3 regions of the Mycobacterium paragordonae genome follow, and region 1 is predicted to be linked to each of the others. Evidence: predicted binding sites of a transcription regulator. Region 1 holds the regulator's gene; each other region holds the start of a gene.
The links. Region 1 encodes LexA, which represses DNA repair genes until DNA is damaged. Its sites were predicted from a motif close to CGAACANNTGTTCG; they were not measured.

Region 1 (6,265 bases):
GGCGCTGTTTGCGCCCACCGCGTCCGCGTCGCCCATCGGTGACGCCGAGGCGGCCATGATGGCCGCGTGGGATAAGGCCGGCGGTGCCTCATCCACGCTCGGCGCCAGAAAAGGCGACGTCTATCCCATCGGGGACGGCTTCGCTCTGGACTTCGACGGCGGCAAGATGTACTTCACTCCCGCCACCGGTGCCAAGTACATGTTCGGCCCCATCCTGGACAAATACGAGTCGCTGGGCGGTCCGGCCAACAGCGATCTCGGCTTTCCGACCATCAATGAGGTTCCCGGACTCGCCGGGCCCGACAGCCGGGTGAGCACGTTCGCAGCCAGCGACAACCCGGTGATCTTTTGGACTCCCGATCACGGCGCCTTCGTGGTCCGCGGCGCACTCAACGCGGCTTGGGACAAACTCGGCAGCTCCGGCGGGGTGCTGGGGGCGCCTACCGGGGACGAAACCTACGACGGTGAGGTGGCGTCACAGAAGTTCACCGGCGGAGAGGTGTCCTGGAACAGGAAAACCAAAGAGTTCAGCACCAACCCGCCGGCACTGGCCGACCAGCTCAAGGGCCTGCAGATAGCGATCGACCCCACCGCCGCCATCAACATGGCGTGGCGGGCGGCCGGCGGCGCGAACGGCACGCTGGGCGCCAAGAAGGGCGGCCCGAATCCGATCGGTGGCGACGGCATCGTTCAGGAGTTCAACGGCGGCAAGATCTTCTTCAGCCCGGCGACCGGCGCGAACGCCGTCGAGGGGCCGATCCTGCAAAAGTACGAGTCGCTGGGCGGACCGGTCAGCAGCGATCTGGGCTTCCCGATCGCCAACGAGGCCGACGGCGGCATCAGCCCGGCCAGCCGGATCGCCACCTTCTCCGCCGCGGACAAGCCGGTGATCTTCTGGACTCCCGATCACGGCGCGTTCGTCGTGCGCGGAGCCATGAAGGCGGCGTGGGACAAGCTCAAGGGCGCCTCCGGCAAACTCGGTGCGCCGGTCGGCGACCAGACGGTCGACGGTGACGTCGTATCGCAGAAGTTCACCGGCGGCAAGGTGTCATGGAACCGCGCGAAGAACACCTTCACCACTGATCCGGCGAACCTCGCGCCGCTGCTGTCCGGCCTGCAGGTGTCGGGGCAGAACCAGCCCAGCACGTCCGCGTCGCCACCGCCCGGCAAGAAGTTCACCTTCCACTGGTGGTGGTTGGCGGCTGCGGTTCCGGTGCTGCTGCTCATCCTGATGTCCGTGCTGGTGGTGTTCGGCCTGCGCCGCCGCCGTGCCGGGCGGGCCGTTCCCGCTTACGACCGCGGCCATGACGTGGCCGACGAGTTCGACGCCGGCCCCGACGGGCGCTGGTCGCACGACGACGTCGGTTACGGGTCCGAGCGCTTCCCGCCCGTCGAGCACCACCCCGAAGAGCACGAGGTGCCGGAGTACGGCTCGGCGCCGCGAGTCAGCTGGTCCCGAGGGGGCGGGAGTGCGGCCGGCCCCGATGAGCGCGACCTGGGCGCCGAGGGCTATCACGACGAGCACGACGACACCGCCGGGTACGCCGACGATTACGCGCACCCCGACGACGATTTCGCGCACGGCGACGACGACTATTCGCACGGCGCCGACGATTACGCGCACGGTGCCGACGGCTTCGCGCACGGCGGCGACGACTTCGCGCGCGGCGGCGAGCAGGAAGCCGAGTTTGCCGAATACGACGAACACGACGAGTTCGAGGGCGACGAAGACCCGGACGCGGTGGACACCACCCCGACGCCGATCGTGACCCGCGGCGCCTTCGGCCAGTTGGTCCAGGCCGAGCCCGAGTTTGCGGAAACGATCTCGCCGGAAGACTTCGAGGCGGAGTCCTCGGTACCGCACAGTCAGGGTCCGGCCGCGCCGGAGGTTCCCGAAGCGCATCCGGAGCACGAATTCCCGGACATCTTCTACCCTCGCGGCGGCCCCGCCGAGGAAGAGGTGCCCGACGCAACCTCTGCCGACGCAACCTCTGCGGAGTCGCTCGCTGCGGAGCCAGGCGCCGCCGCTCCCGAGCCGAGGAAAGGCCGGCATGCCGCGGCAGACGACCCCGGCTATGCGCCCGCGGCGGCGGAGGCGGCCTATGCGGCGGCTCCGCGGGCCGAAGCGCCGCCGGGGGCAGACGGTGCGACGGTGCGTCCCACCATCCACTTACCGCTGGACGACGACCCGTACCGGGCCCCGGACGGGTATCCAATCAAGGCCAGCGCCCGATTCGGTCTGTACTACACGCCCGACAACGCGCTGTACCACGACACTCTGGCTGAAATCTGGTTCGCCAGCGAGGCAGTCGCCCAAGCAAACGGGTTTGTCCGCGCCGATTGATCGCCCGCTTGGGGAGCGGTTCGGCGCTACACCTTGCGGATGACGGTGACGACCTTGCCGAGCACCGTCGCGTCGTTTCCGGGAATCGGGTCGAAAGCCGGGTTGTGCGGCATCAGCCACACCTGACCGCCCGCCCGCTTGAATGTCTTGACCGTGGCCTCACCATCGATCATGGCCGCCACGATATCGCCGTTGTCCGCGACATTCTGCTGACGCACCACCACCCAGTCGCCATCGCAGATGGCGGCTTCCACCATCGAGTCGCCAACCACCTTGAGAAGGAACAGCGTCCCCTCGCCGACCAGTTCACGCGGTAGCGGGAAGACGTCTTCGACCGCTTCTTCGGCGAGGATCGGCCCACCGGCGGCGATGCGGCCCAGTACGGGCACGAAGGTGGGCTCCGGCAATGCGTCGGAGCCGGCCACTTCAGTGGTGGGCGGTGTCACGGCGTCGTCGGCCGCGCGCACGTCGACGGCTCGCGGTCGATTGGCATCCCGGCGCAGGTAGCCCTTGCGCTCCAGCGTGCGCAACTGATGGGCCACCGAGGAGGTCGACGTCAGACCGACCGCGTCACCGATTTCGCGGATGCTCGGCGGATATCCGCGGGTGGTGACCGAAGCGCGAATGACTTCGAGGATGGTGCGCTGCCGCTCGGTCAGCACGTTGTCGACGGCGTGCAACCGCCCGTCTGTGGTCGCCCGTTCGGACGCACTACCGGAACCGGCTCGATCAGCTACTGGGGGATCGTTGCTGTCGTTCATGCCACTGAATGTAACCGCACCCGACCCAAGAATCAAACATGTGTTCGACGAGCGTGTCGTGGCTGTCCATCCAGCCCTTCTATCGGCCCGGATCTGCGGAATCACAAGTGTGTAACTTTCGGATGGATGGGGTATCCGAAATCTATCCAGCTGGTTGCACCGACAAAACCTTGTCGGTGGTGAGGTCTACCGTTTTGCTCGTGCGACACGCGTCGCTCAGGTGTTCGATTTCGAACACCTGAGCGACTAGGGTCGAACGTACGAGCGATATTTAGTCGACCGGAGGCAACGACATGACAATCAGCTACGCGGGCCCGCAGCGCACCTGGAACGGCCAGAGGCTGGTGAACAGGCCTGCCAACAGGCCGATCGACGAGTCGACTCCTTATCGCTCCGGGCCGATCCGGTCGAACAGGCCGGGCCCCACGCGCCCGGCCGGCGCGCCCATGCGTTACCGGGGTACGGGCGTCGCCATGTCGACAGCGTCGCACCGTCGGCGCCCCGTCTCGGTGTTGACGACGGTGGGCCTGGCCCTGCTCGCCGGCGTCATCACGCTCTGGCTCGGCTTGATGGCCAACTTCGGGAGCGTGCTGAACGGTGAGCCCGCCGAAGCCTCGGCGCAGGTACCGGCGGCACTCGCCGTGGTCCGCGTGGAGCCGGGTGAGTCCTTGCAGCAACTGGCCGCTCGGGTCGCCCCCGGCGCACCGGTCCGCGACGTCGTGGAACGTATCCGCAATCTCAATGCGCTGGACTCCAACTCGGTGGCGGCCGGCCAGACATTGATCGCCCCGATCGGGTAAACGCCGTGTTGCAGGGCGAATACCGCTCTGCGCCAACGTTGCTCGGCCATGTTTGCCGGCTCGTCGACGGATCGTGCCAGCGGTGGCCACGCCGGGGGTGCACAGGTACTCTCGGGGTGGTTCTGCGGTACCCCGAAAGTCAGGCGCGGCAAAGGAGCGGTTATGCACTGCCCGTTCTGCCGACATCCCGACTCCCGGGTGATCGATTCGCGGGAGACTGATGAAGGCCAGGCGATCCGCCGGCGCCGGTCATGCCCCGAGTGCGGACGCAGGTTCACCACGGTGGAAACCGCAGTGCTGGCCGTCGTCAAGCGCAGTGGAGTCACTGAACCCTTCAGCCGGGAAAAGGTGATCAGCGGTGTCCGCCGGGCCTGCCAGGGCCGGCAGGTGGACGACGATGCGCTGAATCTGCTGGCCCAGCAGGTCGAGGACTCGGTGCGGGCCGCGGGACCGGAGGTGCCCAGTAACGAGGTCGGCCTTGCCATTCTGGGTCCGTTGCGTGACCTCGACGAAGTGGCGTACCTGCGCTTCGCATCGGTATACCGGTCTTTCTCGTCGGCCGACGACTTTGAGCGGGAGATCGAGGCGTTGCGTGCCCATCGCAACGTGTCGACTCCGGGTTGAGCCGACCCCTAGGCTCCAGACATGCCGGTCGAACTTCACCCCGATCTCGCAGCGCTAGAGCCACTGCTGGGCACCTGGACAGGGCGGGGTGCAGGCGAGTACCCGACGATCGAACCGTTCGAGTACCTCGAGGAAGTCACCTTTACGCACGTAGGCAAGCCGTTTCTCATCTACGGGCAGAAGACGAAAGCCCCCGCTGATGGCAAACCGATGCACGCCGAGACCGGCTACCTCCGCGCACCGCAGCAGGGGAGGGTGGAGCTGGTTCTCGCCCACCCGAGCGGCATCACCGAGATCGAAGTCGGTTCTTACTCGGTGACGGGCGAGGTCATCGAGATCGAGTTGACGACCACCGACATCGGGCTTACGCCGACCGCCAAAGAGGTGACGGCGCTGAGCCGTTCCTTCCGCCTCGACGGCGATCAACTGTCCTACTCCCTGCGGATGGGTGCGGTAGGGCAGCCCGAGCAACACCACCTGGCCGCGGTGCTGCACCGACAGCCCTGAACGTCAGTTCGCTTGTCGCACACCATCGTCGACGACCCGCCCGGCGACCTTCGCCCATCCCTCCGCGCTCCACGTGGTCGCGATCTGCGACCCGCGGCCCTGCGTGATCACGAGATCACGACTCAGGTATTCGGTGATCCGGACGGCCGCCGACCCGGTCGCCTCATCCTCGGTCACACCCAGATTCGATGCGAACATCCGGCTGCGCAGCGACCCGGTCTTCCGATCCGTCCACGCCCACAGATAGTGCGCGACGTCGTCGGGGAAGTCGGCGGGATCGGCCCGCAGCACCGCCTCCGGCGAATCCAGGTCGTGGATGGCGAATTCCGGCGCCCATTCCGCGGGCGCGCTGATCGCGGTGAAGTCACCGGAGTGACTCACCCTCACCAGCCCGGCGGGCACGTGCAACGTGTTGACCGGCGTTCCCCGCCGTCGCAACCACCACGACGCGCCGACGCACGGGTGGCCGGCGAAGGGCAGTTCGGTGCGCGGGGTGTAGATGGTCGCGCGCGCGGTCGTCGCGCCCTCTCCGGGCAATTCAACGAAAATCGTCTCGCTGTAACCCAATTGGTGGGCGAGTCGCTGGCGGTCGCCGGTGCTGACCAGGCTGGCGTCGACCACACCGAGCGGATTGCCGAAGTTTCCGTCCGCGTCGGTGAACACCCGCAGCACGGTGACGTCGATACTCATGACCCGACCCTACGAGGGTCGGTCAGGTGGCGCTGCGCTCGTCGGCTCCCATGGCGTTGAGAACGGCGACCCGGGTGTCGGTCGGCCCGGACACGGTGCGCTCACCACCACCGCTGCGCAACAGCTCGCGCAGGGCTGCCTGATCGTATTCGGGTGGTTCGGTGGCGTCGATGAATCGCTGGACGATATCCAGGAACCGCGCGGGGTCGTCGTGGAACGGGAAATGGGCGGCGTTCTCGAAGATTTCGAGCCGGGAACCGGGCATCGCGGCGTGCGCCATGTGGGCGTGCCGAACCGGGATCACCGAGTCTTTCTCGCCCCAGATGATCTGAACCGGAATCGCCTCGGTCAAATAACATCGGTCGAGCATCGTGACGATCTGGCCACGCCAGTCCACGACGGCACGCAGCGTGCGGGTGAACGCCGAGGACGCTGTCGGCTCCGGCAGGTCGTTCAGGATGCGCAGCATGTTGGGCAGATCCCGGCCGATGGCTGTCGAGCCGAGGGCCAGGCCCGCCAACTGGCCCAGCATCTGTACC
Region 2 (6,265 bases), 920 kb from region 1:
AGCTGCTGCGCGGCGCCCGGGTGTGGCCGGGCGTCTCGATTCCCGACGGCGGGATCCGCTACTCCTCGGACGTCTGAGCCCGGCGCAACGCCTGTCGCACCAGATACTCCAGCGCGTGGTCGGTGCCGGACGGCAACTCGTCGGCCGGCCACCACCGCAAGTCGTCGGACTCGTCGCTGAGCACGATTCGGGCCCCGGCCGGTGCGTGCGCCATGAACTGCAGATCCAGGTGCCGCGTCGGGACGCCCAGCGAGCAGGTAACCGGATGCACATGCACCGCAACCAGTTCCGGGCGCAGCCGCAGACTCGCGACGCCGGACTCCTCGGTCGCTTCCCGCAGTGCGGCGGCCAGGATGTCTTCGTCGTCCTCGCAGTGCCCGCCCAATTGCACCCAGCGGCCCAGCCGGGGGTGCAGGGTGAGCAGCACGCGCGTGCCGGTGTGGTCGAGCACCAGGGTGGACGCGGTGACGTGACCGGGTTCGCACTCGCGCAGGCAGGCGTCGTCGCGGGCCAGCACGAATCCCAGCACCGCCTCGGCCAACGAATCCTGGGCCGGGTTGGGCGCCTGCCAGTCGTTGAGCAGCGCGATGACCGATTCCCGCACGCTCATCGCGACCCCCTCCTGGTCCGCCTGCCCGTCCGGCGATGGCGCAGCGCCAGCCATGCCGCGCGGCATCGCGCCACCACTTCCGGCGAGACGCCGAGCTGCTCGATCAGCACCCGTCGGTCCACCAGGTCCAGCGCCTTCTCGATTTCGTTGGCCCGCAACAGCAGATCGACGTCGCCGGCCAGGTCGGCGTCGGCGCACGCCGGCGGCGGGAGGGGCAGCAACTCGGCCTCGGCGGGTTCGAGCTCCAGAATGCCGCCGCCGTAACTGCGGCCCATGATTTCGGCGAACGCGAACGTCGCGCTGTTGTGGAACACCGCGGCCAGCGCGCGGGGTTCGGTGCCGTCCGCGACCCGCACCCGGTGCACGGTGTCGGTGCTGGTGGCTCCCGCGGCGTTGACCGTCAGCCGCGGTGCCAGGTGAATTTGGCGCAGCATGAACAGATCTGGAACCCACAGCGACGGCGTGATCCACCACGGCTTGCGCAGCGAGCACTTGTAGCCCCGGTGCACGCCGGCCGCCTCGCCGGCCGCGATGTGCGCGAGCAGCGCGCCGTCCTGCGGCTGCGCCGGCGCATGCAACAGCCAGGTACGCTGACTGCCCGCCAGATCACTTGTGCGGCAATCGTTGTCGTAAACCAGGCCGGACAGCTGAGCGCTGCGCGAGACCAGCGGCACGCAGTGCGGCACGAGTCCCAGTTCGTGCGCCTGCGCGTCGGTGAAGGTGAAGAAGCTGTTGCGGCCCGTCACGATGCCGACGTCCACCTCGGCGACGCGGCCCAGCCGGGTCAGGACGCCGGACTCCTTGAGGGCCCGCAGCGTGCTTATCTGCGCCGGGTCGAGGAAGTAGGTGGTCCACTTCTCCCGCTCGTGCAGTAGCGCCGGGGCCGACGGGACGTCCAGATCGGCCTCTTCCATTGCAGCCAGCCCGTCGGCGTCGTCGAGTTGCACGGTGCGGACGCGGGCCGGTCCGGAACCGACGACGCCGCAGAACAACACGACCTCCTGCAGCACACCGTCGAACACCAGGCGCCCGAAGCTCACCAGCGTGATCTCGCGGTAGCGGCTCACCAGGAAGTCGCGCAGCTGTGCCGCATATCCGACCTGAAGCAGCTCTGCGGGCAGCACCAGACCCACCCGGCCGCCTTCGCGCACCAGCGTGGTGCTCGCCACGACGAACGGCACCCAGGCATTGGTCAACCGGTTGGGGCGCAACCCCTCTCGGTGCAGGGCGGTCAATGCCGGCTCACGCTGCTGCGCGGTCCAGTGTCCGAACCGGATGTAGGGCGGGTTGCCCGCGACACCGTCCCAGTCGCGCCCGCCCGACCAGCAGAACAGGTCCGCGGTGTCGACCGGCGCGAACATGCGTGCCTTCGCCGCTTCCGCGGCAACCAGTTCCACGCCGCGTGCCTGGTCGCTGAGGGCGGCGAGCTCCCGCAGGATCTGTCCGTCACCGCAGGACGGCTCCAGCACCCGCGGCCCGGCCTGGGTGACCCAGCCGGCCAGGAAGCGGGCGATCGGCGCCGGCGTGTAGTAGCCGCCGCGAATCTTGTCGGCCGTCACGGCCGCCTTGCCCGCGAAGGTTTTCATTTGCGGATCAACAGCTCCGCGGCCGGCACCGGCTCACGCGGGCCCGCCGGCTCGGCGGCGTAGCCGATCGCGACGGCACCCAGTGGCTCCCATTCGGCGGGTAGCGCCAGCTCTTCGCGGACGAGATCGGCGGCGAAGATCGTCGAGCCGATCCAGCAACTGCCCACGCCGCGCACCGCCAGCGCGACCAGTAGTGCCTGCACGGCCGCGCCCACCGCGACGGTGAACATGGTGTGCTCGGCCTCGGTGCGAACCGCGTCCGGATAGCTGTGCGCCCCGTCGGGCACCAGGAAGGGAATGACGACTTCGGGTGCGTCGTAGAGGATCTGACCGCGGGCGACCCGGCGTTCGACGGAGTCGGCCGGGCGGCCGTCGCCGGTGAGGTCGGCACGCCACTTCTCTTTCATCCGGTCCAGCAGCCGCGTGCGGGTGACCGGGTCCTGCAACCAGACGAACCGCACCGGGCGGGTGTGGTGCGGGGCCGGTGCTGTGAGTGCCTCGGCGACAGCGGATTCGACGACCGCCGGCGGCACCGGCTCGTCGCTGAATCGGCGCACCGAACGCCGCAGCAGCTGGGCCTGCCCGCGGCCCAACTCGATCGCCTCCGCGGTGCCGAGCCAGAACAGGTCCTCGGTGCCCGCGCGCACCAGTTGCCGGGCCGTCGAACCGTCGTCGACCGGGTTGAGCCCGCGCACCACCGCCACCGGCATCGCGGTGAGCTTGCCCTTGACCAGGTCGGCCGCGGCCGCGATCTCGTCGGCGACCGCCACTTCGGTGACCACCAGTTCGTTGCCGTGCCGGTCGACGGCACCCGAATAGTTGTGCAGCACCGCCAGACCCGCGGTGCCGACGGCCGCGTCGATCTGGCCGTTGCGCCAGGCGCGGCCCATGGTGTCGGTGATCACCACCGCGACGGTGACACCGAGCCGCTCGCGCAACCCGGCCCGCAGCGCGGCGGCGCTGGCATCCGGGTCCAGCGGCAGCAACGCCAATTCGGTTCGCCCGACGTTGGATCCGTCCACACCGGCCGCCGCCTGGATCAGGCCCAGCCGGTTCTCGGTGATCAGGGTTCGTTCCTTGCGAGCCAGCACCCGCACCGCTTCGTCGTCGACCAGCTTGCGGCGCAACCGGTCTCGTTCCTCGTCGTCTTCGGGTGCCGGGACCAGCCGGCCCTCGCACTTGGACACCACCTTGCTGGTCACCACCACCACGTCGCCGTCGCGCAACCACGGCGCGGCCGCGCTGAGCGCGGCGCCCAGGTCGTCACCGGGACGGAACTCGGGAAGCCCGGTGACGGGCAGGATTTCGATGGTGGCGGCGGCGCCGTGCTCGCCGGCCGGCGGCAGTGCGGTCACACCGTCACCCCCGCCAGGTCCAGCCCGGCCCGCACCATCTCGGCCGTCGCCTCGGGGCTGGTCATCAACAGCGGCACGGCGCGCACCGCCACGCCGTCGATGTCGGCCGCGTCGCCCTCGTGCACCAGCCAGCAGTCCAGTACCCCGGTCCCGCTGCGGGCGCCGTAGTGCCGGCCTACCGCCTGCGCGGTGGAGTCCACCCCGATCACGGACAGGCACGCATCGGCCATGCCGCGCAACGGCTTTCCGCCGATGATGGGGGAGTAGCCGACGACGGGGGCGGGGGTCGAGCGCAGCGCGCCCCGGATCCCGGGAACGGCCAGGATGGCGCCGACGCTGACCACCGGGTTCGACGGCGCGACCAGGATGACATCGGCTTCAGCGATGGCTGTCACCGCTTCGGTTGTCGCGGAGGCTTTTTCGGCGCCGACGAACGCGAAGCTGTGGGTAGGCACCTGGGCGCGGTGGCGCACCCACCACTCCTGGAAGTGGATTGCCCGGCGGGTTGCGGTGGTTGGATCGGTGATCACCACGTGCGTCTCGCAACGGTCGTCACTGGCCGGCAGCAACCGTGCGCCCGGTTGCCACCGGTCGCACAGTGCGGTGGTGATCTGCGAGAGCGAATACCCGGCGTTGAGCATCTGGGTGCGGACCAGATGGGTGGCCAGATCGCGGTCGCCGAGCATGAACCAGTCGGGCTGCACACCATAGCGGGCGAGTTCCTCTTTGGCATGCCAGGTTTCGTTCCGATGGCCCCAACCGCGCTCCGGGTCCACGCCGCCACCGAGGGTGTACATGCAGGTGTCGAGGTCCGGGCAGATGCGCACGCCGTGGATCCAGGCATCGTCGCCGATGTTGACGACGGCGTTCAGTTCGTGGCCGGCATCCTCGCCCTGAGCAAACTGGCCCAGGCCGAGCAACCGCTGCACTCCGAGCAGGAAGCGGGCGCCCCCGACGCCCCCGACCAGAACAGTGACTTTCACACCAGGACAGTACCTGCCCGGCGGGACACGTTAGGGTGGGGTGAATCTTGGTAACCAATGTGGCGCAAGGGACTTGTGATCAATTCGTACTCGACACGCCGTGTTTCGTGGACAACAGAATCGCCGAAATTCGATCACGAGATGGTATGGAATTACGCCGAAGTGCTTGACCAGGGTCCCCGGCCCGTGTCTAATCACATCAGTGTCATTTCCCGGTTGGCCGGCCGGTTCCGGTGTCGCAGACCGAGATTCGATCACTTGTTCGAATTGGGCATCTGAACATCAGAACAGTGGGAAACCATTTCACTCTCTATTAGTGAGGAGGCGGAGCATGTCCTATGAGTACCTTCGGGGCGTAATGGGAGGCACACCGCACACCACTCCCGAGCCGGCTGAAACCATCATGCCGCCAGTCCGTCCTCATCTGAGCGTTGTTCCCGATGCGCCCGCTGTGTTCGAGCCGGAGCCGATCGAGGAGATCCCTGCCGATCAGTGGCAGGACAAAGCGCTGTGCGCTCAAACCGACCCCGAAGCCTTCTTCCCGGAGAAGGGCGGCTCCACCCGCGAGGCCAAGAAGATCTGCCTGGGTTGCGAGGTCCGGCACGAGTGCCTCGAGTACGCCCTGGCGCACGACGAGCGCTTCGGCATCTGGGGCGGTCTGTCCGAGCGCGAACGTCGCCGCCTCAAGCGCGGCATCATCTGACCGTCGTTACCTGATCAGTCGTCGATCGAGGGGTCGATGACTGAAGGTTCCACGTCCAGATAGATGGCCACCTGGGCCACCAGGATTTCATGCAGCAAGTCGCCGAGTTCGACGGTGTCTTTCGCTCGTCGCTCAATGGGCTTGCGGAACAACACAATTCGCGCTCTTGTCGCATTGCCGCGAACATCGACGCCGGCCGGTATCAGCCGGGCCAGCGCGATCGGCCCGTCGGCGATCACTTCCGGCGGCCACTGCACACTGTAGGGATCCTTGGCGGAGATGCGCGGGATCTCGTCGACCGCGACGTCGAGTTCGCCGACCCGTTCCTGCCACCGCCGCTCGATCGGTTCGTAGGCCTCCAGGACCGCCATGTCGAACCGCTCGGCCCGGCTGCGCCAGCCCGGCACCGTCGGCGGCAGCAATGGACCCCGCAGATCCCGGCCCCGCCGGCGACCCGGCCGGCCAGGCGGCAGAGCCGATCTTTCCCCGCTCACGCGCCGATGGTAACGGTTGGACGCCGATGGTAACGGTTCCACATCGCCCCTGCCGATGCGCGTGTCCGCCGCTGCGGCGGCGTTTTCCCGCGATAGCCTTTCGATCGTGAACGTACCCCGACGCTGCTGCCGGCCCGGGTGTCCGCATTATGCAGTGGCAACGTTGACGTTCGTCTACTCGGACTCGACGGCGGTGGTCGGCCCGCTCGCTACCGCGCGGGAACCGCACTCGTGGGATCTGTGTGTCAACCACGCCGGCCGCATCACGGCACCGCGCGGCTGGGAACTGATGCGCCATGCCGGGCCGCTGCCCACGCATCCCGATGAGGACGACGAACTGGTTGCGCTGGCCGACGCCGTGCGCGAGGGTGGGGCAATCACCCGAACCCCCGCACTGGTGAACGGCTTCGTGGCCAGCGACGGCTTCGACGACGTGCCGCGCTCCGCGGGCGCCGTGGCCGAGGCCCACCTGCAGCATGCGGGCGCCCACGCCACCGCCCCGAGCGCTGGTCTGCTCGCACCGCCCGAGCACCG
Region 3 (6,265 bases), 120 kb from region 1:
TAACGACGAAACGGCGCTGCTGGATCTGATTGGAGCCGTGACGGCGCTGGCCGACGGCGGTGACATTACGTGGGCGATCGACCTCAACGCCGGCGGCGCCGCGTTGCTGATTACCTTGCTCATCGCCTCCGAGCAGCGGTTGCTCTACATTCCCGGCCGCACCGTCTACCACGCCTCGGCCGGCTATCGCGGCGACGGCAAAACCGACGCCAAAGACGCCGCCGTCATCGCCGACCAAGCCCGGATGCGCCGTGATCTGCAGCCGCTGCGGCCCGGCGATGACATCGCCGTCGAGCTGCGCATCCTTTCCAGCCGGCGCACCGATCTGGTCGCCGATCGAACCCGGGCGATCAACCGGCTGCGAGCCCAGCTGCTGGAATACTTCCCCGCTTTGGAGCGCGCCTTTGACTACAGCACCAGCAAGGCCGCACTGATCCTGCTGACCGGCTACCAGACCCCCGACGGGCTGCGCCGCGCAGGCCCTGCCCGGCTGACGGCCTGGCTTGCTAAACGCAAGGCGCGCAACGCCTCTGCCGTCGCAGCCAAAGCCATCGAGGCCGCCAACGCCCAGCACAGCATCGTGCCTGGTCAAAACCTCGCCGCCACCATGATCGCCCGGCTGGCCAAGGAGGTGATGGCCCTCGACACCGAGATTGGCGCGACTGAGACGATGATCGAGGACCGATCTCGCCGCCACCGCCACGCCGAGATCATCGTGAGCATGCCCGGCTTCGGCGTCGTGCTCGGCGCCGAATTCCTCGCCGCCACCGGAGGCGAATTGAGCGCCTTCGACTCCGTCGACCGCCTGGCCGGCGTGTCCGGGCTGGCACCAGTACCGCGCGATTCCGGGCGCATCAGCGGCAACCGCAAACGCCCCCGCCGCTACGACCGTCGCCTGCTGCGCGCCTGCTATCTGTCCGCCCAGATCGCCATCCGCACCGATACACCCTCGCGCAACTACTACGACCGCAAAAGATCCGAAGGCAAAACCCATACCCAAGCCGTCCTCGCCTTGGCCCGCCGACGCCTCAACGTCCTCTGGGCCATGCTGCGCGACCATCGGCCCTATCAACCCACCGCGCCTAACACTGCGGCGGCTTGACAACTTCATTGAGATTCCTCCTAGTCGAACAGCCCGGGCTGCGAGACCCCGGCGGGCGGCGTCATGCCCAGGTGCGTCCAGGCCAGCGCCGTGGCCACCCGGCCTCGCGGCGTGCGCGCGACCATACCGGCGCGCACCAGGAAAGGCTCGCACACCTCCTCGACCGTCGCAGCCTCTTCGCCCACCGCCACCGCCAGCGTCGAGACGCCCACCGGACCGCCGCCGAAACTGCGGGTCAGCGCGGACAGCACGGCCCGGTCCAGCCGGTCCAGTCCCAGTTCGTCGACGTCGTAGACCTCCAGGGCGGATTTGGCGACGTCCCGGGTGATGATGCCGTCGGCCCGCACCTCGGCGAAGTCACGCACGCGGCGCAGCAACCGGTTGGCGATCCGCGGGGTGCCCCGCGAGCGGCGCGCGATCTCCGCCCCCGCTTCGGCGCCCAACTCGATCCCCAGGATGCCGGCCGAGCGGGCCAGCACCCGCTCCAGCTCAGCGGGCTCGTAGAAGTCCATGTGCGCGGTGAAGCCGAACCGGTCGCGCAGGGGGCCCGTCAGGGCGCCGGACCGGGTGGTCGCCCCGACGAGCGTGAACGGCGCGACCTCCAGCGGAATCGACGTCGCGCCGGGGCCCTTGCCGACCACCACGTCGACCCGGAAATCCTCCATCGCCAGGTACAACATCTCCTCGGCGGGCCGCGCGATGCGGTGGATCTCGTCGATGAACAGCACGTCGTGTTCCACCAGATTGGACAGCATGGCGGCCAGGTCGCCGGCGCGTTCCAAGGCCGGCCCCGAGGTCACCCGCAGCGAGGTCCCGAGTTCGGCGGCGATGATCATCGCCAACGACGTCTTGCCCAGTCCGGGCGGCCCGGACAACAGGATGTGATCCGGGGTGCCGCCGCGGTTCTTGGCCCCTTCGATGACCAGTTGCAGCTGCTCGCGCACCCGTGGCTGACCGATGAACTCCCCCAGCGAGCGCGGCCGCAGGCTGCCGTCGATGTCGCCCTCACCCACAGCCAGGGCCGGCGAGACGTCGCGCTCGTCGAAGTCCTCGGGATCGCTCATTTGGCCTTACCCAGCAGCGACAACGCGGCCCGCAACGCCGTCGACGTGGAAGCGTCCCGGTCGGCCGCCAGCACCTTGTCGGTGGCCTCCTCTGCCTGCTTGACCGCAAAACCCAACCCGACCAGCGCCTCCACCACCGGCCCGCGCACGGCGTGACCGTTCAGCGCCGGTGCTGCGCCGGACCCGGCGACCAGGCCCACCTTGTCGCGCAATTCCAGCACCATCCGTTCGGCACTGCGCTTGCCGATGCCAGGCACCCGGGTGAGTGCGGTGACGTCGCCGTCGGCCAGCGCCTGGCGCAGCGCCGTCGCGTCGTGCACGGCCAGCGTCGCCATCGCCAACCGCGGCCCGACACCCGAAACCGACAACAGCGTCTGGAAAAGGTCGCGGGTCTCGGCATCGCAGAACCCGTACAGCGTCATGGAGTCTTCGCGCACGATCATCGCGGTGATCAGCCGCGCCTCGCTGCCCGACCGCAGGGTGGCCAGCGTCGACGGCGTCGCATTCACCCGATAGCCGACCCCAGCGGCCTCGATCACCGCGTGGTCCAGCGCCACCTCCAGCACCTCACCGCGCACCGAGGCGATCATCGGACGGCCTTCACCTTGGCCAGGTACTTGCTGCGCTGCTGCGCCGCCTGAGCCTCGGCGGCGGCCATCCGGGCCAGCATCGGCGCCCGCCAGCAGTGGCAGATGGCCAGCGCCAACGCATCGGCGGCGTCGGCCGGGGTGGGCTTGGCCTGCAGCGCCAGGATTCTGGTGACCATGGCGGTGACCTGCGCCTTATCCGCGTTTCCATTGCCCGTGACCGCCGCTTTGACCTCACTCGGCGTATGGAAGTGCACGTCGATGTCGCGCTTGGCGGCGGCCAGCGCGATCACGCCGCCGGCCTGCGCCGTACCCATCACCGTGCTGACGTTGAGCTGGGAGAACACCCGCTCGATAGCGAGCACGTCCGGGTGATGGGTGTCCAGCCAGTGATCGACGGCGTCGCTGATCGCCAGCAACCGGCGGTGGAGCGGATCGCCGGACGGAGTGCGCACCACGTCGACGTCCAGGGCGGTGATCTGCCGCCCGCGCCCGCTTTCCACCAGCGACAACCCGCACCTCGTCAAGCCGGGGTCGACGCCCATCACCCGCACCGCAGCTCCCCACTTGTCAGGGCCGAGTCGTCAGGGCCGAGTCGTCAGCCATAGGTCCGAACAGCTGTTCGATAGCCTAGCCGCTGCGTGCGACATCACCGGTGAAGGACACGCGGCGGTGAGTTACGTTATGCGCACTACGGAAGGGTCGGCGTGGGAGCACAACTCATCGTGATCGCGGTGGCGCTGTTCATCGCGTCGCTTCTCGTTCTCGTCTACGCACTCAAGAGGGCACCGACGACGCCCAAGACTCCCAAACCGAGGCAGGACCCGCTCGCGTTCAGCACCCCGCAGGAATTCGGGCCCCGCCAGCTCGGCCCCGGCGCCATCGTCAGCCACGGCGGCACCGACTACGTGGTCCGCGGTTCGGTCACCTACCGCGAAGGCCCGTTCGTGTGGTGGGAACACCTGCTCGAGGGTGGTCCCGAAACAAGCAGCGAGCCGGTCTGGTTCAGCGTCGAGGAGGACGACGGCCGACTCGAGCTGGCCATGTGGTTCAAGCGCACCGATCTCGACCTGCAGCCCGGCGGCCAGCACACCGTCGACGGCATCGCCATGCACGAAGTGGAGCGCGGCCACGCCGGATACACCACCGAAGGCACCACCGGCCTGCCGGCGGGCGGCGAGATGGACTACGTCGACTACGCCAGCGCCGACAAGAACTCGCTGCTCTCCTTCGAACGGTGGGCGCCGGACATGCCCTGGGAGATATCCACCGGCAAGACCGTCCTCACCGGCGAGATCACCGTCTACCCCGCACCCGCGGGCTGACTGAGGTGCCGCTTCACCACCTCGCGGTAGCTCCGGCCGACGTGTCCGGGGCCCGGCTGGCGTTGGCACTCAACAAGACGGCACCGCCCACGCTGGCCAGCTACCGACTGGAACATCCCCGCGGTGGTGCGCTGGTGCTGGGCGTCCTGGGCGCGTCGCACGTCGTCACCGTCGAGCACGGCACCGACCGGTTCTCCGAGCAGGTCTCGTGCGCGGCCGGCGACGGTCTGCCTGCGCACGAGGACGCTCCCGGCTATCACCTTGAATCGCAAAGCGAGACGCACGGTGAAACCAGCTTCCGCGCCCTGGCCGGGGACTTGCGCGACCGGTGCGCCCGCGAACCCGGCTGGCTGGGGGGCTTGTTCCCTGGGGACGACGCCGCGCTGACCGCGCTGACCGCCGTTCCCGACGGTGACGGCTGGCGGTGGCAGACCTGGCACCTCTACCCCACCGGCACGGGCGGGACGGTGGTCTACACGGCAAGCCGGTGGCATCCTTGACCCGCAACCGCCTGCTGCTGGTTGCCAGCGGGCTGGCGCTGGCCGCCACCATCTCGCTGGTCACCGGAATCGTGCTGCTGAGCCGGGATGTCGGCTCCTACATCGCCGGGCACTTCCAGGAGTATGCCCACGACGCGAACGCCAACCGGTACGCGTGCTCCGGGCCGCCGAACCAGGTGGCCGACACCCTGGCCCACTACAAATCGCCTGCGGCGCGGGCGTCCAACGGCGGCAACGAATATCTGCGGTACAGCGACTACGTCGTGATCGTCGGACCGGACGGCACCCGGCCCTGCAGCATCCGGGTCGAAGACCTGGGCGCGGGGTACAGCCACGGCTCCTATGTCTTCCTCGGCCCCGGGTTCACCCCCGGATCCCCATCCGGTGGCTCGGGCGGCAGACCCGGCGGCCCGGGCGGCGTCAAGTAGGCACTCGCAAAGGAGGACTGTCATGTACTACAGCGCGGTGGAGTTCGGCAGCGTCAGCCTCGATCCGATCCTGCGCGGGGCCGTCGCTACGGTCCTCTACTTTGCGGTCGGTATCGCGGTGCTGATCGCCGGGTTCCTGATGGTCGACGTCCTGACCCCCGGAAACCTGCGTCAGCTGGTGTTCATCGAGCGCCGGCCCAACGCCGCCATCCTGGCCACCGCGATGTACGCGGCGCTGGGCACCGTCATCATCGCGGCAATCAACACCAGCTCCAACCAGCTCGGCGAGGGCCTGCTCGGTGTGGCGATCTACGGCGGAATCGGCGTCATCCTGCAGGGACTCGCTCTGGTCATCTTGCGAATCGCGGTGCCGGGCAACTTCCACGAGCATGTCGAGGAACCCACACTGCATCCGGCGGCGTTCGCCACAGCGGCGATGCTGCTGGCGGTGGGAGGGGTCAACGCGGCCGCGTTGCTATGACGACAACCGCTGCGGCCGAACCCGTTTCGCCATCGCTGGGGCGGTGGCGAGCCGTCCTGCTGGCCGCGGTCGCGGCGTGTGCGGCCTGCGGGATCGTCTACGAACTGGCCATGCTGACGCTGTCGACCAGCCTCAACGGCGGCGGCATCGTGGCGACGTCCCTGATCGTCGCGGGATACATCGCCGCCCTCGGACTTGGTGCGCTGCTGATCAAGCCGCTGCTGGCGCGCGCGGCGATCACCTTCATCGCGGTGGAGGTGCTGCTCGGCATTGTCGGCGGTCTGTCAGCTGCAGCCCTGTATGTCGCCTTCGCGTTCGTCGACGGGTCGACGCTGGTGCTGGCGGTGAGCACGGCGCTGATCGGGTGTCTGGTGGGCGCCGAGGTACCCCTGTTGATGACGCTGCTGCAGCGAGGGCGGGAGCCGGGCCAATCCGATTTGCCCACCGACACCGGGCGCACGCTGGCCAACCTGAACGCGGCTGACTACCTGGGCGCACTGGTGGGTGGGCTGGCCTGGCCGTTCCTGCTGCTCCCGCACCTGGGAATGATCCGCGGGGCGGCGGCCACCGGCATCATCAACCTGCTGGCCGCGGCGATCGTCGCGGTGTTCCTGCTGCGCCGGGTCGTTTCGGGGCGGCAGCTGGCGGCGGCGCTGACGGCGCTGGCGGCGGCGCTGGCCTTATTGGTGACGCTGCTGGTGCGCGCCCAGGACATCGAGGTCTCCACCCGCCAGCAGCTCTACGCCGACCCGATCATCGCCCACCGGCATTCGGCGTA

Region 2: a site for LexA is predicted at 4,786-4,799, ahead of cofD (2-phospho-L-lactate transferase). Genes of this name have one in related genera too.
Region 3: a site for LexA is predicted at 3,365-3,378, ahead of ruvC (crossover junction endodeoxyribonuclease RuvC). Genes of this name have one in related genera too.

Annotation. Positions count from the first base shown of each region.
Region 1 is NZ_CP025546.1:2,457,296-2,463,560, forward strand. Features, by position in the region: gene C0J29_RS11410 (LGFP repeat-containing protein) at 1-2,344, shown strand, start outside; gene lexA (transcriptional repressor LexA) at 2,371-3,105, opposite strand; gene C0J29_RS11420 (LysM peptidoglycan-binding domain-containing protein) at 3,399-3,905, shown strand; gene nrdR (transcriptional regulator NrdR) at 4,068-4,529, shown strand; gene C0J29_RS11430 (peroxynitrite isomerase) at 4,551-5,036, shown strand; gene C0J29_RS11435 (PhzF family phenazine biosynthesis protein) at 5,040-5,726, opposite strand; gene C0J29_RS11440 (alpha/beta fold hydrolase) at 5,749-6,265, opposite strand, start outside.
Region 2 is NZ_CP025546.1:1,536,155-1,542,419, forward strand. Features, by position in the region: gene manB (mannose-1-phosphate guanylyltransferase) at 1-77, shown strand, start outside; gene C0J29_RS07125 (NUDIX hydrolase) at 59-610, opposite strand; gene C0J29_RS07130 (Eco57I restriction-modification methylase domain-containing protein) at 607-2,196, opposite strand; gene C0J29_RS07135 (coenzyme F420-0:L-glutamate ligase) at 2,193-3,542, opposite strand; gene cofD (2-phospho-L-lactate transferase) at 3,548-4,534, opposite strand; gene C0J29_RS07150 (WhiB family transcriptional regulator) at 4,893-5,237, shown strand; gene C0J29_RS07155 (metallopeptidase family protein) at 5,252-5,671, opposite strand; gene C0J29_RS07160 (DUF3499 domain-containing protein) at 5,838-6,265, shown strand, end outside.
Region 3 is NZ_CP025546.1:2,573,737-2,580,001, reverse strand. Features, by position in the region: gene C0J29_RS12120 (IS110 family RNA-guided transposase) at 1-1,102, shown strand, start outside; gene ruvB (Holliday junction branch migration DNA helicase RuvB) at 1,123-2,166, opposite strand; gene ruvA (Holliday junction branch migration protein RuvA) at 2,163-2,756, opposite strand; gene ruvC (crossover junction endodeoxyribonuclease RuvC) at 2,753-3,307, opposite strand; gene C0J29_RS12100 (DUF4178 domain-containing protein) at 3,461-4,078, shown strand; gene C0J29_RS12095 (DUF2617 family protein) at 4,084-4,578, shown strand; gene C0J29_RS12090 (DUF4247 domain-containing protein) at 4,575-5,006, shown strand; gene C0J29_RS12085 (DUF350 domain-containing protein) at 5,029-5,487, shown strand; gene C0J29_RS12080 (polyamine aminopropyltransferase) at 5,484-6,265, shown strand, end outside.